One region of the Pseudomonas sp. SA195 genome, then DNA from elsewhere that is predicted to be linked to it. Evidence: predicted binding sites of a transcription regulator. Region 1 holds the regulator's gene; each other region holds the start of a gene.

What was found. The regulator sigma-54, encoded in region 1, starts transcription at its own class of promoters, with help from an activator protein. The targets are predictions, from matches to a motif close to ANTGGCATNNANNTTGCTNT.
Region 2: the regulator sigma-54 is predicted to act here: its motif matches at 4,430-4,449, upstream of nirB (nitrite reductase large subunit NirB).
Region 3: the regulator sigma-54 is predicted to act here: its motif matches at 5,858-5,877, upstream of M1D78_RS08240 (CmpA/NrtA family ABC transporter substrate-binding protein).

Annotation. Positions count from the first base shown of each region.
Region 1 is NZ_CP096392.1:942,133-950,172, forward strand. Features, by position in the region: gene M1D78_RS04260 (HPr family phosphocarrier protein) at 1-190, opposite strand, end outside; gene rapZ (RNase adapter RapZ) at 199-1,056, opposite strand; gene ptsN (PTS IIA-like nitrogen regulatory protein PtsN) at 1,185-1,649, opposite strand; gene hpf (ribosome hibernation-promoting factor, HPF/YfiA family) at 1,656-1,964, opposite strand; gene M1D78_RS04280 (RNA polymerase factor sigma-54) at 2,045-3,556, opposite strand; gene lptB (LPS export ABC transporter ATP-binding protein) at 3,704-4,429, opposite strand; gene lptA (lipopolysaccharide transport periplasmic protein LptA) at 4,429-4,977, opposite strand; gene lptC (LPS export ABC transporter periplasmic protein LptC) at 4,964-5,536, opposite strand; gene M1D78_RS04300 (KdsC family phosphatase) at 5,545-6,066, opposite strand; gene M1D78_RS04305 (KpsF/GutQ family sugar-phosphate isomerase) at 6,068-7,042, opposite strand; gene M1D78_RS04310 (ATP-binding cassette domain-containing protein) at 7,314-8,040, shown strand, end outside.
Region 2 is NZ_CP096392.1:2,578,408-2,586,447, forward strand. Features, by position in the region: gene M1D78_RS11820 (hypothetical protein) at 1-12, shown strand, start outside; gene M1D78_RS11825 (hypothetical protein) at 32-346, shown strand; gene M1D78_RS11830 (hypothetical protein) at 490-1,671, shown strand; gene M1D78_RS11835 (esterase-like activity of phytase family protein) at 1,851-3,197, opposite strand; gene M1D78_RS11840 (aldo/keto reductase) at 3,319-4,143, opposite strand; gene nirB (nitrite reductase large subunit NirB) at 4,675-7,248, shown strand; gene nirD (nitrite reductase small subunit NirD) at 7,248-7,625, shown strand; gene M1D78_RS11855 (formate/nitrite transporter family protein) at 7,704-8,040, shown strand, end outside.
Region 3 is NZ_CP096392.1:1,766,250-1,774,289, forward strand. Features, by position in the region: gene M1D78_RS08210 (nitrate/nitrite transporter) at 1-727, opposite strand, end outside; gene M1D78_RS08215 (thioesterase family protein) at 1,064-1,507, opposite strand; gene M1D78_RS08220 (hypothetical protein) at 1,647-2,342, opposite strand; gene M1D78_RS08225 (hypothetical protein) at 2,345-2,497, opposite strand; gene M1D78_RS08230 (ABC transporter ATP-binding protein) at 2,518-3,312, opposite strand; gene M1D78_RS08235 (ABC transporter permease) at 3,322-4,311, opposite strand; gene M1D78_RS08240 (CmpA/NrtA family ABC transporter substrate-binding protein) at 4,359-5,720, opposite strand; gene M1D78_RS08245 (acyl-CoA thioesterase) at 6,066-6,488, opposite strand; gene M1D78_RS08250 (SphA family protein) at 6,594-7,544, opposite strand; gene M1D78_RS08255 (acetyl-CoA C-acyltransferase) at 7,601-8,040, opposite strand, start outside.

The DNA.
Region 1 (8,040 bases):
TGTGCAGCGTGGTGCCCTTGCTCGCCGCCAGCATCATCACAGCCATGATGCTCTTGCCGTCGACCACGGTGTCGGGGCAGCGGCCGATACGGATGTCGCAGGGGAATTGGTTGGCGACCCCGACGAACTTGGCGGCGGCCCGGGCATGTAGCCCGAGTTTGTTGACGATGGTGATATCGCAGACTGGCATGGTTCTTCCTAGACCAGGTCGCGATGGCGGACCTGGACGTTTTTCAGAGGCTCGCGCAGCGCCTGACACAGTCGCTCAGCCAGATACACCGAGCGGTGATGCCCGCCGGTGCAGCCGATCGCGACCGTGACATAGGCGCGATTGCTGGCAGCGAAGCGGGGCAGCCATTTGCTGAGATAAGCATGGATATCCTGAAACATCTCCTCCACGTCGGCCTGCTGCGCGAGGTAGTCGATCACGGGTTGGTCGAGTCCGGAATAGTCGCGCAGCTCGGCCTTCCAATAAGGATTTGGCAGGCAGCGAACATCGAACACGACGTCGGCATCGACGGGCATGCCGCGCTTGAATCCAAAGGATTCGAAAAGAAATGCGGTCCCCGGCTCAGGTTTGTTCAGTAGGCGCAGTTTCAGCGTGTCGCGCAGCTGGTAGAGATTCAGGTGCGTCGTGTCGATCTTGAGATCGGCATGGTCGATGATCGGGGCGAGCAGCTTTTCTTCGTCGCGAATGGCCTCGGCCAGCGAGCGTCGCTCGGTGGTCAACGGATGACGGCGGCGTGTTTCAGAAAAGCGTTTGAGCAACGTTTCATCAGCTGCGTCCAGGTAGAGCACGTCGCACTGGATGTGTCGGGCTCTTGCCTCGACGAGCAGCTCGGGAAAGCGCTTGAGCTGGCTCGGCAGATTGCGAGCGTCAATGGAGACGGCGACCTGGGGTTGCAGTAATTCCGTGTGCAGGAAGGCGCGCTCTGCCAGTTCGGGAAGCAGCCCCGCCGGCAGATTATCGATGCAGTAGAAACCGTTGTCTTCGAGCACGTCGAGCGCCGTGCTTTTGCCGGAGCCGGAGCGGCCACTGACGATGATCAGGCGCATGGCGCGTTCTTCCGGCGGGGTCTTTGGTGCACGGCCTGGGCCGAACGGCGTCGGTGTCGCGAGCGGTGGCAGGTCTTGGGCACGTCTCGTTCCTCACTTCTCGCTGGCCTGCATGCGCAGCTCCGGCGTTATTGGCCGCTCTGGATGTCAACCACCGTCTGGTAGAGCGATTCGGACGTCGAGGCGCTGCGCAGGCGCTCGCGGACGTCGTCGCGGTCAAGCATGCTGGCGATCTGGCGCAGTAGCTCCAAGTGTTCATCTGTCGCTGCTTCGGGTACGAGCAGGACGAACAGCAGGTCAACCGGTGCGCCGTCGATCGCATCGAAATCCACCGGTGCGCCCAGGTGCAGCACCGCGCTTAAGGGCGAGGTGCAGCCGGTCATGCGACAGTGCGGGATGGCGATGCCGTTGCCGAATCCGGTGGAGCCGAGCTTCTCGCGGGCGACGAAGCTTTCGAAGATGGCTTGCGGGTCGAGGTCGGGGAGATCCCGGGCAATCACCTTGGCGATTTGCTCCAGGACGCGTTTCTTGCTGCCGCCCGGCACGTTCACCAAGGAACGTGCGGGGGTCAGGATATTTTCGAGTCGGATCATGATGGGCTAGCGGGCTAGGGCACCCTGGCTGTGGTCGAGCTGTTTTTCTTTGTGCTTGATGAGCTGGCGGTCGAGCTTGTCGGCAAGCAGGTCAATGGCGGCGTACATGTCTTCGTGCTCGGCGTTGGCAACAACTTCGCGTCCGGCGACATGAAGGGTGGCTTCGGCCTTCTGCTTGAGCTTCTCGACCTGAAGGATCACTTGAACGTTGATGATGCGGTCGAAATGCCGTTCCAGCCGTTCGAACTTTTCCTCGAGGTAGTCACGCAGGGGCTCGGTAACTTCAAGGTGAAGGCCAGTGATAGTGACTTGCATACTGCATCTCCTTTTGCCACGTGCGGATTGGCGGACCAGAGGTTCGCCAGCGTAAGAGATTCGGCCGGATCACCCGGTATCTACAGTAACCGCTTGCGCTCGCTGGACGGCGCGATACCCAGTGACTCACGGTATTTTGCGACGGTACGGCGTGCTACCTGGATGCCCTGCTCTTCCAGTAAACCAGCGATCTTACTGTCGCTCAACGGCTTTTTCGGGTTTTCCGCGGCGACCAGCTTCTTGATGATCGCGCGGATCGCGGTGGACGAGCATTCGCCGCCTTCCGCGGTGCTGACGTGGCTGGAGAAAAAGTACTTGAGCTCGTAGATGCCGCGTGGGGTATGCATGAATTTCTGAGTGGTCACGCGGGAAATCGTCGACTCGTGCATGCCCACCGCTTCGGCGATGTCATGCAGGACCAGCGGCTTCATCGCCTCGTCGCCATGGTCGAGGAAGCCGCGCTGGTGTTCGACAATCTGCGTGGCAACCTTCATCAGCGTCTCGTTGCGGCTGAGCAGGCTCTTGATGAACCAGCGCGCCTCTTGCAACTGGTTGCGCATGAAGGTGTTGTCGGCGCTGGAGTCGGCGCGTTTGACGAAGCCGGCATACTGCGCGTTGACTCGCAGACGAGGCATCGCTTCCTGATTGAGTTCGACCAGCCAGCGGTCGTTGTGCTTGCGTACGATGACGTCCGGCACGACGTACTCGGGTTCGCTCGCCTCGATCTGCGAACCGGGGCGCGGATTAAGCGTCTGGATCAAGTCGACGACCTGGCGTAGCTCGTCCTCCTTGAGCTTCATGCGGCGCATGAGCAGCGCGTAGTCGCGGTTGCCAAGGATATCCAGGTGATCGCTCACCAGGCGTACTGCCTCGGTCAGCCAGGGCGTGCGCTCAGGCAGCTGGCGCAGCTGCAGAAGCAGGCATTCGCGCAGGTCCCGGGCGCCAATCCCGGCGGGCTCGAACTGCTGGATGCGGCGCAGCACCACTTCGATTTCGTCGAGCTCGATTTCCAGTTCTGGATCGAACGACTCCAGGACTTCTTCGAGCGTTTCCTCGAGGTAGCCCTGCGGGTTGATGCAGTCGATCAGGGTGGCGGCAATGAGCCGGTCGGTGTCGCTCATGGGCGCAAGGTTCAACTGCCAGAGCAGGTGGCTCTGCAAGCTCTCACCAGCGGACGTGCGGGTGGTGAAGTCCCAGTCGTCGTCATCGCTGCTCGGCAGGTTGCTGGCGCTGGTCTGGTAGATGTCTTCCCAAGCGGTGTCGACGGGCAATTCGTCAGGGATGCGGTCGCCCCAATCGCCTTCATCGGCGTGTTCGGCGGTGCTGACGGTTTCTTCATAACGGCTGTCCGCGCCGTTCGGTTCGGGCGTCGAAGCATTGTCCGTCTGGGTCTCGATCGACTCGGCCATTACGTCCGAGCCCTCGAAATCATCCCCATCCTCTTCGCGTTCCAGCATGGGGTTGGAATCCAGCGCTTCCTGAATCTCCTGCTGGAGATCGAGCGTGGATAACTGGAGCAACCGTATGGCCTGTTGCAGCTGCGGTGTCATCGTCAGCTGCTGGCCCATCTTCAGGACTAGCGATGGTTTCATGGCAGAGGACTTCGAACCTTGTTTGCCGGCGCAACCGCGCCTGTTCCGACTGTTGGCGGCTTGGGCGCCAGAGGAAGCAAATTATATGCCTGCTGGCGAAGCCTTTGCCTAGCCCTTGGGCGCGACGTCTCCTGAAAAAAAAGCCGGTCAGAGCCTGAATTCGTGGCCCAAGTACACTTCCTTGACGAGTTGGTTGGCCAGGATGGTTTGCGCGTCGCCTTCAGCGATCAGCTGGCCATCGTTGACGATATAGGCTGTCTCGCAGATATCCAGCGTCTCGCGCACGTTGTGGTCGGTGATGAGCACGCCGATACCCTTGGCCTTCAGGTGATGGATGATCTGCTTGATATCGCCGACCGATATGGGGTCGACGCCGGCAAACGGCTCATCGAGCAGGATGAACTTGGGCGCGGTGGCCAGCGCACGTGCGATCTCGACCCGGCGTCGCTCCCCGCCCGACAGACTCATGCCCAGGCTGTCGCGGATATGGCTGATGTGAAACTCCTGCAGCAGCCCTTCCAGCGCCTGTTGGCGCCCACTGCGATCGAGGTCTTTGCGGGTCTCGAGGATGGCCATGATGTTGTCGGCGACCGAGAGCTTGCGAAAGATCGAGGCCTCCTGCGGCAGATACCCAATGCCAGCGCGTGCCCGGCCGTGCATTGGCAGGTGCGTCACGTCGTTATCGTCGATGAGGACTCGTCCCTGGTCGGCCCTGACCAGGCCAACGATCATGTAGAAACAGGTCGTCTTGCCCGCGCCGTTCGGGCCTAGCAAGCCAACGATCTGGCCGCTTTCGATGGACAGGCTGACATCACGAACGACCTGGCGGCTCTTGTAGCTCTTAGCGAGGTGCTGGGCCTTGAGGGTTGCCATTACTCGCTCTGCTCCGTTGCCGGCTGGTCGCGCTTGCGCGGCTGGATGACCATATCGACCCGTGGGCGCGGGGTCGTGACATCCGCATTGGTGGCGCGCCCGGCGTTCACGATTTGGCGCTGGGTGTCGTAAACGATTTTCTCGCCTTCGAAGGTATTGCCTTCCTGGACCACTTTGGCTTGGTCGATGAGCACGATGCGCTCGTTTGCCGCGAAATACTGGATGGTCAGGCCGTACGCCTTGACGATCTCCTTGTCGACGGCGGGCTTCTGCTCGTAATAGGCCGGCTTGCCGATGGACGTGAAGACCTCCACGTCACCGTTTGCGTTCTGGGTGATGGTAACGGTGTCGCCAGTTATCTTCATGGTGCCTTGGGTGATGACCACATCGCCGCGGTACACCGCGACGCCTTGGCGATCATCCAGTTCAGCCGTGTCGGCCTGGACGCGGATCGGCTGGTTGCGATCCTCGGGCAGCGCATGGGCATTGGCACCGAGCAGAAGAATGCTCAGACCGAGCAAGAAGGGGAGAGTCTTAACGCAGCTCATGCTGGCCTCTTACGTTGGATAGCAGGAGCATCCTGCCTTCGTTCATGTACGCTTTCATGCCCGTGGCGGTGGTCACGCCGTTCGCGGCGACGATTCTAACGGGTTGCCGGGTCTCGGCATAATCCTTCTCCGGCAGCACGGTCATCCGGCTGCTGGTCACGATGGTGGGGCGGCCTTTGGCATCGGTTCGCTCGATACGCACGTTGTCGATCAGCTCGACTTCCTCGCCCTGCGGCCCGACTTCGCCGCGCTCGCTGGTGACGTGCCAGGGCAGGTCGGTGCCGCGGTAGGACTTGAGGTCCGGCCGGGTAAGCAGGCTGACGTCGCTAGCCTTGACGTGCTCGACCTTCTCGGCGACCAGTTCGTAGTTGCGCTTGCCGTCGGGCTGGTATTGCACGGTGCGCGAGTTGATCACGTAGAAATCGATGGGAGACTCCGGCGCTGTAACGGCGGCTGGCGTCTCCATGAAACTCTCGGGGCGGATATTCCAGTAGCCGATGGCGCCCAACGATAGGGCGATCAGCAACAGGACGGCAGGCAGGCGAATCTTGCTCAGCATGGTCACCTCTACAAATAGGCAGCCTGGGCTGCCTCGAGGGTGCCCTGGGCGCGCATGATCAGCTCGCAGAATTCGCGCGCGGCGCCTTCGCCACCTCGGGCGCCGGTGACGCCGTGGGCATGCTCGCGCACAAACGCGTCGGCGCTCGCGACCGCCATGCCCAGCCCGACTCGGCGAATCACTGGCAAGTCCGGCAAGTCGTCGCCCAGGTAGGCGACTTCGGCATAGTCCAGGCCGAGTTCGCCGAGCAACTCGTCGAGCACGACCAGCTTGTCTTCGCGCCCCTGATAGAGATGCTGGATGCCGAGGTTCTGCGCACGACGTTCAACGACGGGTGTCTTGCGGCCGCTGATGATCGCGGCGCGTACGCCAGAGTTGATCAGCATTTTGATGCCATGCCCGTCGAGCGTATTGAAGGTCTTGAACTCGCTGCCGTCCACCAGGAAGTAGAGCTTGCCGTCCGTCAGCACGCCGTCGACATCGAAGATCGCCAGGCGTACGCCGCGAGCACGTTGTAACAAGTCGTTCATCTCACATCACCCCCGCGCGCAGCAGATCGTGCATGTTCAGTGCGCCGACGGGACGGTCGCTATCGTCGACCACGACCAGTGCGTTGATCTTGTTGTCCTCCATGATCTTTAGCGCTTCGGCTGCGAGCATATCGGCGTTTGCGGTCTTGCCATGGACCGTCATGACCTGGTCGATGATGGCCTCGCGAACGTCAACGCTTTTGTCCAGGGTTCGGCGCAGATCGCCATCCGTGAAGATTCCGGCGAGGGTCCCGTCCTTCTCGACGATGACCGTCATGCCGAGGCCTTTGCGGGTCATCTCGAGCAGGGCTTCGCGCAGCGAGGTGCCGCGATTCACGCGAGGCAGTCGCTCACCGGAATGCATCACGTGTTCGACTTTCAGCAGCAGGCGGCGGCCCAATGCACCCCCGGGGTGGGAAAACGCGAAGTCTTCGGCGGTGAAACCACGCGCCTCGAGCAGCGCGATCGCCAGGGCGTCGCCCAGCACGAGGCTCGCCGTGGTGGAAGAGGTGGGGGCCAGGTTGAGCGGGCAGGCCTCGATGGCGACGCTGGCGTCCAGGTTGACCTGAGCCGCTTTGGCCAGTACCGACTCGGGGTTGCCGGTCATGCTGATCAAAGTGATGCCGAGGCGCTTGATCAACGGCAGCAAGGTCACGATCTCACTGGTGCTGCCCGAATTGGAGAGGGCCAGCACCACGTCGTCGCGCGTGATCATGCCCATGTCGCCATGGCTGGCTTCGGCGGGATGAACGAAGAACGCGGTGGTGCCAGTGCTCGCCAGGGTCGCCGCGATCTTGTTGCCGATATGCCCGGACTTGCCCATGCCGACCACTACGACCCGGCCCTTGCATTGCAGGATGAGTTCGCAAGCCTTGACGAATTCAGCGCCGATGCGGCCTTTAAGCTGCTCAACCGCATCGATTTCCATGCGAATGGTGCGCTGAGCCGTCTCGATCAAATGGCTGCTCTGGTTCATCTGTGCATCGTCACCTAGGCTAAAGCGCGGGATTATAGCGACATTCACCTGGTCGCTCATCGAAAAACCTGAGTGCGTATGTCTGCTTGATGTGTCCGCTGCGGAGGCTGAACGGGCGCTGAACGAGCGACGTGATTCACGCCCGGACACAGTCGCACGCTGTGGATGGCCCTGGCGCGGTGCTATAGTTCGCCGCCGAAAAACGGTCGCGCGAAGTATCCCCGGAATGCCTGGGAGCGTCTGACTCGCAGGCTGTATCCAAGGAGAACCGATGAGCGTCGCCAACGCTAACGCTGTCGAGCTGAAGGGCGTCACCTTCACGCGCGGCGAGCGAAGCATTTTCCGTGACATTGATATCGTCATACCGCGAGGCAAGGTGACGGCCATTATGGGCCCGTCCGGCTGCGGTAAGACGACGCTGTTGCGTCTGATCGCCGCACAATTGAAACCCGATCGGGGTGAGGTCTGGGTCGCAGGCACCAACCTGCCGACGCTGTCCCGGCGCGAACTGTTCGACATGCGCAAGCAGATGGGCGTGCTGTTCCAAAGTGGTGCGCTGTTCACTGATCTGGACGTGTTCGAGAACGTCGCGTTTCCCCTGCGCGTGCACACCAAGCTGCCTGAAGAGATGATCCGCGACATCGTGCTGATGAAGCTTCAGGCCGTCGGCCTGCGTGGCGCCATCGACCTCATGCCTGACGAGTTGTCCGGCGGCATGAAGCGCCGCGTGGCGCTGGCCAGGGCGATCGCGCTGGATCCGCAGATCCTTATGTACGACGAGCCGTTCGCCGGCCAGGACCCTATCGCCATGGGTGTGCTGGTCCAGTTGATCCGGCTGCTCAACGATGCCCTCGGCATCACGAGTATCGTGGTTTCGCATGACCTTGCCGAAACGGCAAGCATCGCTGACTACATCTATGTGGTCGGGGAGGGCCAGGTACTCGCTCAGGGAACACCCGACGCGCTGCGGCGCTCGGACAATCCGCGTATCCAGCAAT
Region 2 (8,040 bases), 1.6 Mb from region 1:
TCAGCCCGCTGAATACAACGAGGAGACCCACATGCGCAGCCCACTTTATATCTCGCTAGCTATCGCAGCGCTGATGGCGGCACAACCCGCCGCTGCCCAATGGCCGGCTGGCACCCCAAGGGAAGACACCGGTGCGCGCCCGAGCCCGATGGGCAATCCAACGCCGCAGGAAAAACTCGAAACCCATCGCAACGAGCAGGGCCAGATCGTTACTGAAGACGGTCGCATCGTCCAAGGCATGCCAGAGCATGACTCGGTGCCCAACCGGAACATGCACCGCACTGAACAGGAAACGCTCACTGCCGACCCACCCCATGCGTCAGCAACGCCAGGAGAACTTGAATAAGGCAGGCGCATAACACTATGGCGCCATCCTTTATGGTGCGATGACGAGGCCTGGCGATCCGGCCATGCCGCTACGCGGGCGTTCGTTTGCTAAAAACGATCGTCACGCCGTTTATCAGTGAACCGAGACCAGGAACCCGTTCAATGCGCCGTTTCTTGCGAGCCGTGCGGCTGATGGCTGTGCCCATGCTCGGCCTTCTGGCAGGCTGTGCCGGCACCGAGCGCCTCGCCTCCGCGATGGCGACGATCAATCAAGATTACAGTCGTCTGCAGGATGAGGCTTTGTTGCTGAACATCGTCCGCCGCAGCGCCAACCTTCCTGCTCACTTCACGACGGTTACGACTATTCGCGGCCGCAGCCGGCTATTCGCGGGCGCGAACATGACGCTGCCATTTGGTGGCGAAGCACCATCGGATTTCAGCTTTAACCCGCACCTGTCTGTCGAGCAAGGGCCGGGATTCGATGTATCTACCCAAGACAACCAAGAGTTCTACCGCGGATACGTTGCGCCCATCAGCACCACGTCACTGGCCTTCATGTTGCGTCAGGACTATCCAGCGGAGCTGATTTTGTCGCTCTTTCTCGAGCGCGTGCAGATCCAACGCCCTGGCAAGACCGAGCGCTATTTCAATAACCCATCGGCGCCTGCTGAGTTCGCTCGATTCCAGAAAATGATCAACCGCCTCGTCGATCAGGGCATCACGATGGAAACGGCATTTCTGGTTAGCCGATACGGGCCAGAACTTGAACTCAAGCAAGCACCATCGATTGACCAATTATTGTCAGCACGCAAGGAGAAGCTGATCGTCAGGGCCAACGGCAAGAATCGCTACGAGCTCACCGAGTCTATAGAAAGTGCTCGGTTCTGCTTCATTCGCCCTCGCGAAGAACTTTTTAAACATGCCCGCTGCGAGTTGGAGAGCCTGAAAGAGTTCAAATTGGGTGACCCGGACTTTTTTGGCAGTGTCGGTGAGGGGCGCGTGTTTTTCGAAGCCAAGGGGATTGGAAAGGTGGAGCTGCACACGCGGTCGTTGGCAGAGGTATTCGACTACCTTGGCGAATGCGTTCGCGAGCAAGAGGCGCGAGGCGCGTCATTGACGATCAGAACGCCAGATGGCGAGCAACCCATCATTAGAGTCGAGACAGGCATGACCATGGACGCGGTCGTTAGCACTGAATTCGCTGGCGACCATTACTCGATCCCGAAAGGGCGGGACGGAGGGCAATCGGGGGCCGTACTTTCGATGGTGTCGCAGTTGCTAGCCCAAGCACAATCCGTCAAAGACATGCCACTCAACAATACAATCAACCTCATCGGTCAGTGAGCCACCGACCTCTAGTGACTCGCTGACTAAACAAAGCTCGATCGAGGTTCTAGTTCGTCGCTAAGCGGTGCCGTCTCGAAAAGGCATGCGAACCCAGTATTCTGGAAGCGCAAGGGAAGACCCGGGGCCGGTTGGGCCCGCTGAAGGCGCCCGCTAACCGGACCCGAGCCTAGTTCTGGCTAACGCTGGTTCAGGTTGGCTGCCATATCGCAACGGCGCGCGGTCCGCTCCTGCTGCTGGTGGGGCGGGCGCACACCAGGAATAGGTCTGGCCAGGCGAATCTTCAGAAACTCGGTTACGTCCGCCGCCAGTTCACGACCGCCACCGCCGGGGAAATTATTGTCGTTGGTGACGAGCAGCGTGCGCGAGTCCAGCGGCAGCACGCTCTCGATGGTCACGTAGGGAAAGGTGAACAGACGCTGGCCATCGCGGTTGAGGTCGTCGGGATCGTCCAGACGCATCAGATCGACCAGCTCAGTCTTTTGCACGGTGCCGCCGCTCGCAACGTTACGCGTGTCGATCAGGTAGATGCGCTTGAAAGGCTCGCCACGCGTCGCGGTATCGCCGTTGCGTTCGATGACGAGAAAGCGGGTGTCGTCGATGGCCGTCATGTCGCCGATCGCATGGTTGGCTGCCTGCAAACGGTAGAAGTAAACGCGGCCGGTGTAGCGTTCCGCATCGATATCGAATTCGTTGATGCGCAGCGTACCGGCCGGATCGCCGGTCACGGTTTTTTCGAGCAAGGTGTAGAGGCGGTCGCCGCGAGGGTTGATCGCCATGCCCTCGAAACCGCCCGAGCTACCCAGGTTGGCCGTGGCGCGGCCTGCAAGCACGTCCGCGTGTTGTGGCGCATAGACGCCAGGAAGCGAAATCGCACTGCGCTGTACCGTTCCGGAGGCATCGGTTTTGATCAGGTACGGCCCGAACTCGTCGCCAAACCACATTGCGCAGTGTTTGTCGCGCCGCACGGACTCGACATCCAGGTCGGCTCCGGTCAGCAGCCGGCCGAACGCGATATCGCCGTCGACGGAGGGCTTGGAGCCGTCGTTGTAATAGAAGCGGTAGTCGGCCTGGATCGGCAGGCCCAGCTTCTGGTTGATGTCGTTCAGGCCCAGGCGTGACGGCGCGATGAAGCGGGCCAGCAGCGTCCCGCTGCGGTAGTCGCTGGCGCTTACCTTACCGCTGCCGCCGCTGGCAGTACGGAAATCGGGCCGTACGCTGTACAGGCGCAGCAGCGTATCTGCCGAGTTGTCCTGGGTGCCGAAGCCGTTGTCAGTCATGACGATGAAGTTGTTTTCATCCGCGCCCGGCAGGATCGCGGAAAAGCCCTGCACCGGCTGGCGCCCATCGTAGGGCGGCGTGAAGGTGCCATAGGGATTGCCGGAGGCCATCTGGCCGGATGTCGGGCCGTCGGAAAAGGTGTCGGCAGGCATCATGGCCCAGCCGACCAAGGTGTTAGTGGCGGCCATCACGGGCGTGGACATCGCGGCGGCGAGTGCCAGGACCAACGGCTTCGGGATACGCATCGGACTTTCTCCATGAGCGGGGGCCGCGGGGAGTCGCGGCGTCCGGCACACCTTATGCCGCCACTGTGTCAAGCAGATGGCGAACCCGAGCCGCGTCGCCAATTACTCGACACGCTATTGATCAGGCGACGGCATGCCCGCGCGCCGCTTCGGCCAGGTAGTACCAGGTCGGCCGATCCAATTGCAGCGAAGCACCCTGCACCGCTTCCTCGATCCGCTCCCAACGCAGGCTGCCAAGAATTGGAACTGGGCGCCCCGGCAGGCAGCGCAACCAGGCCAGGGCGACCTGGTTGGGCGTCGCGCCCAAATCCAACGCTACCGTATCGAGAGCCCGTTGCAACGGCGCGGCAAAGCGGCCTGCTGCCATCGGTGACCACGCCAGCACCTGGATGCCTTCGCTCTGCAGGCCATGCAGGCGGCCATCCCAAACAGACGCTTGCGCTTGTAGAGACAGCTCGATCTGGTTGCAGCGGATCGGCAGTTCGCGAGCCAGCACCTGGCACTGCAGCAACTCCGCATTGGATACACCGAGCCAGGCGACTTTGCCGCTGGCAACCAGATCATCCAATGCGCGGGCGACCTCATCGACGCGCAGCAACGGATCGGGGCGGTGCAGCAGGAATCCGTCCAGCCTGTCGACGCCCAGGCGCCTCAATGAGCCCTCCACCGCCGCCGTCAGGTAGCCAGCCTCGGTGTTGTAGTGCTTGACCGACCACCGAGAGCGGTCCTGCTCAGCCGGCACGATGTCGGCCTTGCCGATCAGCTGGATCTGCCGCCGGAGTTCGGGTTTCAAGCGCAAGGCGGCACCGAACTGCGCCTCGCATTCGCCACCCCCATAGATGTCAGCATGGTCGAAGCCGCTGACGCCGGCCTCGACGCAGCGTTCGATGAATGCAAGCAGCGCCTCCGGTTGCGACAGCTCGGGGTATTGCGTCAGGCGCATCATGCCCAGCAGCACGGGTTGTTCGATGATGGTGTTCACGGGTCCTCCAGACGTCAGCTCGACGCGCGCTCGGCGAACGGGCCGGCCAGGTGGATTACCGACCGAAGGCGCGCGGCAAAGTTCTCGCCCGCACGCCCCAAAAAAGTGATCAAGCCAGGGCATCGCACCTTTATAGGTCAGGGCCGCGCAAAGGTGGGCCAGGGCAAGCGCGTCGCCTTCACATTACGCAATGGCCCTTGAAGCCTTGCGGATATTGGTTTTGCGAGCCCTGCTGCCCTGCCTGCGATCGTCTGGCATGCAACCTGCACTGTCAGCTGTAACGCCTGCCAACTGATTTGGCAGCGCACCCGCGGTCAGCGAAGACCATCTGCCTTGAACGGCGCGGGACAGGTGCAACGGGCAACGAGGCTCGAACAGTCACCTCCACAACCTACGAATACCAGGCAAAGGCGCCTGGAGCTGCCCGACAGCTCCAGGCGCCTTTTTGATTTTGTACGACGACGCCGCACCGCGGCTTCGACGGAGGAACCGGTCATGAACGCAATCGTCACACCGCTCAAGAGTGAAACGCTGGTCGTCATCGGCAATGGGATGGTAGGCCACCACTGCGTCGAGCAGCTGGTCGAACGCGGCGCGCTAGGCCAGTACCAGATCCATGTGTACGGCGAAGAGCGCCAGCGCGCCTATGACCGCGTCCATCTGTCCGAGTACTTCGGTGGTCGCGATGCAGACTCCCTCGCCCTGTGCGAAGCCGAGTACTACGCCGCCAACGGCGTGCACATTCACCTCGGCGTGCAGGTGCTGGAGATCGACCGCGAGCGCAAGGAAGTGGTCACCACCGAGGGCCGCCAGCCCTACGACAAACTGATCCTAGCGACCGGCTCCTACCCCTTCGTACCGCCAATCCCGGGCGCTGAAGGCAATTCGCGCCTGGTCTACCGCACCCTCGATGACCTCGACGCCATCCGCGCCGCGGCCAGCAATGCCAAGCGCGGCGTGGTGGTCGGTGGCGGCCTGCTCGGCCTGGAAGCGGCCAACGCGCTCAAGTCCCTTGGCCTCGAAGCCCATGTGGTCGAATTCGCTCCGCGCCTGATGCCGGTGCAGCTCGATGAAGAAGGTGGCAAGGCACTCAAGGCCCGCATCGAGGCGCTGGGCGTCGGCGTTCACCTGTCGCGCGCCACGCAGGAAATCATCGTCGGCGAGGAATACGCCTACCGGATGAACTTCCAGGATGGCCCTGATGGTAGAAGTGAGTATCTGGAAACCGACCTGATCGTCTTTTCCGCCGGCATCCGCCCGCAGGATGCCCTGGGCCGCAGCGCCGGGCTGGAGATCGCGCCGCGCGGCGGCGTGGTAATCAACGGCGACTACCGCACCAGCGATCCCTCGATCTTCGCCATCGGCGAATGTGCGTCCTGGAATGGCATGGTCTTCGGCCTGGTTGCGCCCGGTTACACCATGGCGCGCAACCTCGCCGCCCTGCTCTGCGGCGAACCGCACCAGCCGTTCAGCGGAGCCGACATGTCCACCAAGCTCAAATTGCTCGGCGTCGATGTCGGCTCCATCGGCGATGCCCATGCCGCCACGCCCGGCGCCAAGAGCTACCGTTTTATCGACGAAGCCAATGCCAGCTACCGGCGTTTGGTGCTTTCCGAAGACGGCAAGCGCGTCATCGGTGCCGTGCTGATCGGCGACAACAGCTACTACGACACCCTGCTGCAATACGCGCAGAACGGCATCAAACTGCCGGCCGACCCGTCCAGCCTGATCCTGCCGCTGTCCGACGGCGCACCCACGCTGGGCGCGGACGCCCTTCCCGACACCGCGACCATTTGCTCCTGCCACAACGTCACCAAGGGTGCGGTGTGCTGCCAGGTCGACGCCGGCATCACCGATCTGGGCGAGCTGAAGGCCGCGACCAAGGCCGGTACTGGCTGCGGCGGTTGCAGCGCGCTGCTCAAGCAGGTGTTCGAGCATGAGCTGACCGCACGCGGCGTCGAAGTGGATAAAAGCCTCTGCGAGCACTTCGCCCACACCCGTCAGGAGCTGTACGGAATCGTTCGCGTCGAAGGGATCATCAGTTTTGAAGAACTGCTCGCCAAACATGGCCGCGGCCACACCGGCTGCGATATCTGCAAGCCGGCCGTGGGATCGATCCTCGCCTCCTGCTGGAACCAGCCGATCACCGATCCGGGGCTGATCCCGCTGCAGGACACCAACGACACCTTCATGGCGAACATGCAGAAGAACGGCACCTACTCGGTGGTGCCGCGCATCGCCGGCGGTGAAATCACCCCGGACAAGCTGATCGCGCTCGGTGCCGTCGCCAAGAAATACGACCTCTACACCAAGATCACCGGCGGCCAGCGCATCGACCTGTTTGGCGCCCAGCTGCACGAACTGCCGGACATCTGGGGCGAGCTGATCGAGGCTGGCTTCGAAACCGGTCATGCCTACGGCAAGTCGCTGCGCACGGTGAAGTCCTGCGTTGGCAGCACCTGGTGCCGCTACGGCGTGCAAGACAGTGTCGGCATGGCGCTGCGTCTGGAGGACCGCTACAAGGGCCTGCGCTCGCCACACAAGATCAAGTTCGGTGTCTCGGGTTGCACCCGCGAATGCGCCGAGGCGCAGAGTAAGGACATCGGCGTGATCGCCACCGAAAACGGCTGGAACCTATATGTGGCCGGCAACGGCGGCATGCGCCCGCGCCACGCCGAGCTGTTCGCCACTGATCTCGACGATGAAAGCCTGATCCGCTACATCGACCGCTTCCTGATGTTCTACATCCGCACCGCAGACAAGCTGCAGCGCACCTCGGTCTGGCGCGAATCACTCGAAGGCGGTCTCGACTACCTCAAGGAAGTGATCATCGACGACAGCCTGAACCTCGCCGCCGAACTGGAAGCCCAGATGCAGCTGGTGGTCGACCGCTACGAATGCGAGTGGGCCAACGCCATCAAGGATCCGGAAAAGCTCAAGCGCTTCCGCACCTTCGTCAATGACCGGCGCGGCGATCCGGACATCCACTTCGTCAAGGAACGCGGCCAGCGTCGGCCGGTGCACGCGTCTGAACTCCACCTGATTCCCGTCACCGAGGAGGTGCTCTGATGAGCCAGCCCAACGCCGTACGCATGCAACCGAGTGAAGCCGTCAGCTGGCGCGCGCTGTGCAGCCGCCGCGACCTGGTCGCCAATTCAGGCGTAGTCGCCTGGCTGGACGGGCAACAAGTGGCGCTGTTCCACCTGCCCGAAACGGAGACCGGCGAGCAGGTCTTCGCCATCGCCAACAAGGACCCGAAATCGGGCGCGAATGTCATCGGGCGCGGCATTCTGGGGCAGCTCAAGGGCGACCTCGTGATCGCCTCGCCGCTCTACAAACAGCACTTCCGGCTGGCTGATGGCAGTTGTCTGGAATACCCGGAACAGCAATTGCAAGTCTGGCCGGTGCGCCTTAACGGCGATGCGGTGGAAATCGCCGTGGCATGAAGGCGGCGAGGCACAACGAGTAGCGATACGCCAACGGCAGGAACGACCTGCTTTGCCAACACAATTGAGAACTGACCTATGTCCTACATCGTTCCTTCGGAATTCGTGACCAAGATGGTCGACGCGGGTGAATCCAAGATCTTCATGTCCACCCGCGACACGCTGATCCGCGCCTTCATGGCCGGCGCCATCCTGGCCCTGGCAGCGGTATTCGCGGTGACCATCACCGTACAGACAGGCTCGCCACTGGTTGGCGCCATGCTCTTCCCAGTCGGCTTCGTCATGCTTTACCTGATGGGGTTCGATCTGCTTACCGGCGTGTTCGTTTTGACCCCACTGGCACTTCTGGACCGTCGCCCAGGCGTGACCGTCAACGGCGTGCTGCGCAACTGGGGGCTAGTGTTTCTCGGCAACT
Region 3 (8,040 bases), 820 kb from region 1:
CGAAGGCGTACTGATCATGGAAATAGCCTGGCAGCGTACTGGCCAGGCCGAGGAAACCACCGAAGGTCACGCTGTAGAAGAACATGAACCACCAGCTGTCACGGTCGCCCAGCGCCTTCATGTAGTCGGCGAAGGATTTAGGAGCAGGGCGGTTAGGCGCGTTCCTGGCGAAGCTGGCAAAGATGATCAGCGTCAGCACCAGTGGGATCAGGGCCAGGCCAAACACGTTCGTCCAGCCGAACATGCTGGCCAGTACCGGGGCGAAGAGGGCTGCGAAGACGGTGCCGGAATTGCCTGCACCGGCGATACCCATGGCCTTGCCCTGGTGCTGTGGCGGATACCACTGCGAGGCGAGCGGCAGCGCGACGGCAAAGGACGCGCCCGCCATGCCGAGGAACAGGCCCAGCAGCAGCGCTTGCTCGTAGCTGTGGATGCCGTTCAGCCAGGCGATGAAGAGCGCCGCGATCACCACGATCTGCCCGAACAGGCCGGCGGTTTTTGGCGAGGTCCGGTCGGCGAGCATGCCCAGCGCCAGGCGTAGCACGGCGCCGGAGAGGATGGGCGTCGCCACCATGAAGGCGCGTTGCTGGGTGGTCAAGCCGAGGTCGGCGGCTATCTGCACACCCATTGGGCCAAGCACGTACCAGACCATGAAGCTCAGGTCGAAGTAGAGAAAGGCGGAAAAGAGGGTCGGCGTGTGGCCGGCTTTCCAGAAACTCGTATTCATCGAACACCTCACTAGACAAGTTGTACCGGCGCGCCTGTTGGGTGCCGGGGAATGCCGCGCTGCCGGACGGCAGCAGAATCCGTGCGGGAATGCCCGCGCCCCTGCTCGTTGGGGCCAAACGAAAAAGGCGCCGCGAACCACCGTCTGTCTCGACGGGGCAACGCGACGCCTTTGTCATGTCTGTGAGTAACCGCCTTTGGCTACTTGCCGTTGCAGCAAGCAGGAGATGTGCCAACCGCAACGGCCGGGCGGCATGGGGGCTCTGGAGCCGGGATACGGGTGGATGCGCTCAAAGCGCGCGCAGCGGTGGTGCGTCGTGCATTGAAGTGGGGCGTGTCAAGCGATGCGATTGACCTTGGGGAACTTCGCCGCGAACTCGGCCGGCATCGGCACGACCTGGGTTTCAAGGTAGTTGTAAAAGACGAAACCGGACTTGGCCATGGCGATCAGCGTGCCGTCGGCCGGGCGGGTGATGCGAAAGGTGATATCGCCGCCGTACTTGTTGAAATCCATGACGCCGACTTCGAACAACAGCACGTCCCGAGCGTGAGCTTCGGCCTTGTAGGTGGTGGCCAGGTCCGTAACGATGATGCCGCTGCCGTCTTTGCGAGACTCGGCAATGCCGTAGGCAAAGAGGAAACGGGCACGGGCTTCGGAAATCATCGAGATCATCGAGTCGTTCGCCAGGTGGTTGGCGGCGTTGATGTCGGTGATACGTACCGTCAGTTGCGTGGTGAAGCAGAACTGGTCTTCGGGAAACTGCAGGGACAGGCGGGCCATGAAGGTCTCGTTTGGCTGGAAACAGGGGCCGGCGTCGATCACCGGTTTGCCGGCCCGCGCGCGGACGCCCATTCTACGTGCCGGCCCTCGACGGCCAAGCTGGATTCAGCACCTTGATGACCCCGTTCGCACCGAGGCTTCAGGCGATGCTGTGGCGGATGCCTTGCAGGCGTTCGTCGATGATCGGGGTGATCAGCGCGTAGCACTCGGCCGGCGCCAGGCTGACGCGTGGCGCGTCGATCAGGTTGCGTTGCAGGTGCTCGACGAGCTTGGCCAGGGTAGTGCCGCCGATAGGATCGGCGAGGCGCTGGCACAGGTAGCGCATCTGCACCTGCATCTCCAGCGGGCAGGTTTCGAAGTTGGCGGCGCGCACCGCCAGGCCGCGCAGCTGGCCGAGGTCTTCCAGTGCACGGCAGGCGTCGCACAGGCCGGTCACTTGCGGGTTGCCCTGGTACGCCAGACGCAACTCGAGCACGTGGATGCTTTCGAGCATTTGCTCGATCAGAATGCAGTGCGGCTCGAATTCGGTCGGGTTCTGGCGTATCTCACGCCACAGCGCGCGCATGGCGGGGCGGTTCTCCTCGCCTTGCCAGCCCTGCCAGAGCCGGTCGATGCGGTTGGCGACGTCCAGCCGCTGGGCGACGGCCGCCGCGTCACGCTGGCCGCCCAGGCCGCGGTGCTTCTGCACGAACTGCAGCACCTCGAGCACCATTTGCAGGGCGTGGAGGTCCTTGGCGCTGATCCGCTTGCGATGCCGATCGGCGGCGACGCGACTGAGGTGGTTGCCAAGCAACACCAGGCAGGCGGCCAGGGTCAGGGCGATGGAAACTTCCATGGTCAGGCTTCCTTACGGCTGAGACGAGTGAGGTAGAGGGTGAGGCTGTGCAGCTGAGCGGCCTGGGCGCGCTGCTGCTGCACGCCTGCAAGCCGGTCGCACAGCAGGTTGTCGCCCTGGCGTTGTCGTTTTTGGGGGCTAAGGGCACCGTCCACGTCGTGTCACCTCGATCCGGTCACGCAGCTGGCCGCTGCTGGCGCTGGTAGAGAAATTCCAACACCTGGGCGCGGAAGGCGTGATAGCCGGCGTCATGGGCCAGCGCCATACGATCCCGCGGGCGCGGCAGGTCAACCTGGAGGATCTCGCCGATAGTGGCGGAGGGCCCGTTGGTCATCATCACGATGCGGTCCGAGAGCAGCACGGCTTCGTCGACATCGTGGGTGATCATGATCACCGTGTTGCCGAGGTCGGCGTGGATCTCCATCAGCGAGTCCTGCAGATGCGCGCGGGTCAGCGCATCGAGGGCACCGAAGGGCTCGTCCATCAGCAACACCTTGGGTTGCATGGCCAGTGCACGGGCGATGCCGATGCGCTGTTTCATCCCGCCGGAGATCTCGCTGGGGCGTTTGTCGCGGGCGTGGGTCATGTGCACCAGCTCGAGGTTGTGCTCGATCCAGTCGCGCATTTCCCGTTTGCTCTTCTGGCCCCGGAAGACTTCCCGTACCGCCAGTTCGACGTTTTCGTAGCAGCTGAGCCAGGGCAGCAGGCTGTGGTTCTGGAACACCACGGCGCGCTCCGGACCGGGTTCGTTGACCTCGCGGCCGTCGAGGATCACGCCGCCGGTGGTGGCCTGATACAGTCCGGCGACGATGTTGAGGACGGTCGACTTGCCGCAGCCGGAATGGCCGATCAGCGAGACGAACTCGCCCTTGGCGATGCGCAGGTTGACGTTCTGCAGCGCGCAGTAGAGCCCCTTGTCGGTGGGAAAGCTGATACCGACGCCGGTGAGTTCGAGATGGGCGTTGTTCATGTGATTTCCTCAGCGCAGGTCTGCGTTCTTGTCCCAGCTCACGCGGCGCTGGAGCATCAGCATGATGCGGTCCAGGGCGAAGCCGATCAGGCCGATGACGATCACCGCGACCATGATCCGGCCGAGCGAGTTGGAGCTGCCGTTCTGGAACTCGTCCCAGATGAATTTCCCGAGACCGGGGTTCTGCGCCAGCATTTCCGCGGCAATCAGGACCATCCAGCCGGTCGCCAGCGACAGGCGCAGCCCGGTGAAGATCATCGGAATGGCGGCGGGCAGGACGATGCGGCGCACGTGGCTGAGGGGCGACAGGCGCAGCACGCGGCTGACGTTGGTCAGGTCCTTGTCCAGGTTCGCCACGCCGACCGTGGTGTTGATCACCGTCGGCCACAGGCAGCACAGCGCCACGGTCAGCGCCGAGGTGACGAAGGACTTGGCGAATAGTGGGTCCTCGCTGACATAGACGGCGCTGACCACCATGGTGACCAGCGGCAGCCAGGCGAGTGGTGAGACCGGCTTGAACACCTGGATCAAGGGGTTGATGGCGTTGTACACCGGCTTGCTCAGGCCGCAGACGATGCCCAGCGGCACGGCGATCAGCGAGGCGAGGGCGAAGCCGGCCATCACGGTGTACAGGCTGGTGAAGATCTGCTCGAAGAAGGTCGGCTTGCCGGTGTAAGGGCGAATCTTGACGGTGGCATCGGGGTTCTTCGCCAGCGTCGCGGCGTTGCGTTCTTCCTGGCGCTGGTAGAAGGCGGCGGCCTTTTCCCGCGACTGGATGTGCGCATCGGCCAGCCCGGTGAACTGCTCGGCGACCTGGCTCGGCCCGGGAAACTGGCCGAGGCTGGTCTGAATGTTCGATGCCACCAACTGCCAGAACAGCAGGAAGGCAAGGACGCCCACCAGCGGCATGATCACTTGCGGCAGCCAGCGCTTGAGCCGCGCCTGACGGCCAGCCTCCAAGGTCTCTTTGATGTTTTGCACGACGGCTGGGTTGCTCATCGATGTGTCCTCCTGGATCGGGAGGCCTGCGCCTCCCATGCGCGGGATCAGAGCGTGGTATCGCCTTTCAGGCCGATCGCGAACTGGTCGAGGTAGGCGTTAGGCGTATGGCCGTCGTAGGTGATGCCGTCGATGGTGTCGGCCAGCGGCGCGCGAATGCCGTCTTCATCGGCGGACGGCACGTCTTCGGCGCTGAGCAGGCCGTCGGCGATCAGCTCGTCGGCCGCCTGGCGGTAGATGTCCGGGCGGTAGACGCGCTTGGCGGTGTCCAGGTACCAGCTGTCCGGCTTGGCCTCGGCGATCTGGCCCCAGCGGCGCATCTGGGTCAGGTACCAGATGGCGTCGGAGTAGTAGGGGTAGGTCGCGTGGTAACGGAAGAACACGTTGAAATCCGGCACTTCGCGCTTATCGCCCTTTTCGAACTCGAAGGTGCCGGTCATCGAGTTGGCGATGACCTTGGCATCGGCGCCGACGTATTCCGGACGCGAGAGGATCTCCACGGCTTCCCGGCGGTTGGCGTTGTTGTCTTCATCGAGCCACTTGCCAGCGCGGATCAGCGCCTTGACCAGCCGCTTGTGGGTCTCCGGGTTCGCTTCGGCCCAGGCCTTGGAAACGCCAAAGACCTTTTCCGACATGTTCTTGCGGATCGCGTAGTCCGCCACGACCGGCACGCCGATGCCCTTGAACACGGCCTGCTGGTTCCAGGGCTCGCCGACGCTGTAGCCATGGATGGTGCCGGCTTCCATGGTCGAAGGCATCTGCGGCGGCGGGGTGACCGAGAGCAATGCCTGGGCGTCGATCTGGCCGCTGATGTCGCCCTTGGCGGGCGCGTAATAGCCCGGATGGATGCCACCGGCTGCGAGCCAGTAGCGCAGCTCGTAGTTGTGAGTCGAGACGGGGAACACCATTCCCAGATTGAACGGCTTGCCGCTGGCCTGGAACTGTTCGATGACCGGCTTGAGCGCGTCGGCCTTGATCGGGTGCACGGGCTTGCCATCGGCCATCGGCACCTGGGGCTTCATTTGTTCCCAGACGGCGTTGGACAGGGTGATGGCGTTGCCGTTTAGGTCCATGGTGAATGCGGTGATGATCTCGGCTTTGGTGCCGAAGCCGATGGTGGCACCGATCGGCTGGCCGGAGAGCATGTGCGCCCCGTCCAGCTCGCCGTCGATGACACGGTCCAGCAATACCTTCCAGTTGGCCTGGGCTTCGAGCGTGACGTAGAGCCCTTCGTCCTCGAAGAAGCCCTTTTCGTAGGCGATGGCGAGCGGCGCCATGTCGGTGAGCTTGATGAAGCCGAGTTTGAGTTCTTCCTTTTCCGGCTCGGCAGCCCATGCCGTTAATGGCAATAGCGGTAGCAGGGCGGAGGCCGCTAGCGTTTTCAGCAGCGTACGGCGGGTCTTGCGCATGATTTATCCCTCAATCGCGAAACGAAAAAAGGCGTCGCGGACGCACCCTCCGCATGAGCAGAGCGAGCACCGTCGACGCCTTTGTCAATTCGTCCCGATCACCGCCGTTGGCGACCCGAAGACGTTGTGCCGAGGTGATTGCAAGGGGCTTGCCAAAGTCGTTTGGCTGGATGCGGTTTGAAGAGAACCGGTTTAAAAATCAGAGAGATAGGATGGCTAGTCGAGTCGTTTCGGAATGACGATCGCCATCTTAGCGGAGGCGCTGCACGTTATCGGTTCACTATCGGCCGCCGTATAACCCGTTGGCGCCGTTTTGGTTCGCTGAGGCAACGCTTTCATTACGCGTCATTCAGCCAGCAGCGTGTCCCGCAGCTCCGCTGGAATCGCGGCGCTTTTCAGCTCGCCAAGGCGATCCGGGTGCTTGACCGCCCAGACCCGCTTGTCGATACCGGTCACGGCCAGGCGGTCGTCGTGTTTGAACAGTTCGTGGCGGATCGCGAAGCTCGACTCGTTAACCTCGGTCACGCGGCTGACGATGCGCACCTGTTCGCCGAAACGTGCGGGCAGTTTGAAGATGGCCTGGCTATCGACCATCGGCCAGCCAACCGCGCCATGGCGCTCGAACAAGGTGCCGACATCCAAACCGGAATTAGCGACCATGAGATCAGTCGATGCGTTGAACATGGCGAAATAGCGCGGATAAAAGACGATACCCGCCGGGTCGCAATCGCCCCATTCGATGATCAGGTCGCGGCTGAAGCTGAGCATTTGTACTCCTTGTCGTGTCTGTTTGGTGTACGGCCATGATGCCTGCGAGCTGCACAACGGGACCACCTGCGGATATGGCGGAGGCATGCGCATCCGCCGCATGGCCTAGAAAGGCAGCCGCGCCTGCAGCCAGAGGCGGGTGCCTTCCGGCCGATTCTCCGCATCGAATTCCTTCTGCATCTTGGCCACCAGTGCGAAGTTCGGCGCGAAGCGGTAGGAGACGTATGGGCCGAGCGCCTTGACATTGCCGCGATTGCCGCCATCGGCGAGTGCTTGCCCGTCGATCTCATCGTCGGTGGTCTGGTTGAACCAGTAGCCATTGAGGCCCATCGAGAGATTGTCGGTCAGGCGGTAGCCGCCGCTGAACTCAAGTGTCAGCTCGTCACCGGAGCGGTAGTCGGTATCGGTGTTGGTCGAGTTGAATGCGTAGCGAACCTTGGCGCTGGCTTCCCAGTGCTTGTTCGGAAACCAGGTGACGCCGTAGAAAGGCGCTACCTGAAACTGATTACGCCCCGCGTTGACTGGTTCGTCGGCATCGTATTCGCCGGTGGGCAGGAAGCTCTCGACGCCGGCAATCTGGTGCAGCGTCGGGCTGTGCCAGCCGAGCAGCACGGGCGCGAATGTCGTGTCGCCCAGATTGGTTGTCGAGCCGCCACGGTCCAGCGGTGGCAAACCGCCTGGACGATTTACATCCAGCGTGAGGTCCAGCGTCGGCACGACCAGCACCAGGCGCGTCTCGACATTCGCGCCGAGCCAGCGCACACCCGGCCAGACATAGCTGAATCGGGCTGCGACCACGTCCGCCTCGATCTTGTAGCGCGCCACGGCGGCGCGCTCGTCGCCGTTGCCATCGGTGATCTTGTCCGCCGAATAGTGCGAGTAATAGAGCAGGGTGTTGAGCCCTTCGGGCAGCATCAGGCCGCTGAGATTGGTGTCCACGCCAACCGGGTACGGGCTGCCGTTGGTTTCGGAGGCGCCGGCGAGTGGCGCTATCAATGGAAGCGCCAGCAACGCGAAAGTGGCGCCGCGACGGGGCGCTGAGAGGTGCTTTTTCATCATGGTTTCCTTTTTTGTTTTTGTTGTTCAACCGGGAGGCGTCGGGCGGCGATCAGCTAGTCATGGCAGACCTCGAACAGCCCGGCCAGGCCCTGGCCGCCACCGACGCACATGGTGACCACCACCAGGCGCGCACCACGACGGCGCCCTTCGAGCAGTGCATGCCCGACCAGCCGCGCCCCCGACATGCCGTAGGGATGGCCCAGCGCGATGGCGCCGCCGTTTACGTTGAGCCGGTCCAGCGGGATGCCGAGCTGGCGCTGGCAATGGAGCACTTGCGAGGCGAAGGCTTCGTTGAGCTCCCACAGGTCGATGTCGCGCACCGAAAGCCCATGCCTGGCCAGCAGCCGAGGGACGGCGAGAACGGGGCCTATGCCCATTTCATCCGGTGCGCAGCCAGCACTGGCCAAACCGCGGAAGAACCCGAGTGGCTTGCGACCATGACGATCCGCCTCCTCGCGGCTCATCAACACGCACGCGGCCACGCCATCGCTTA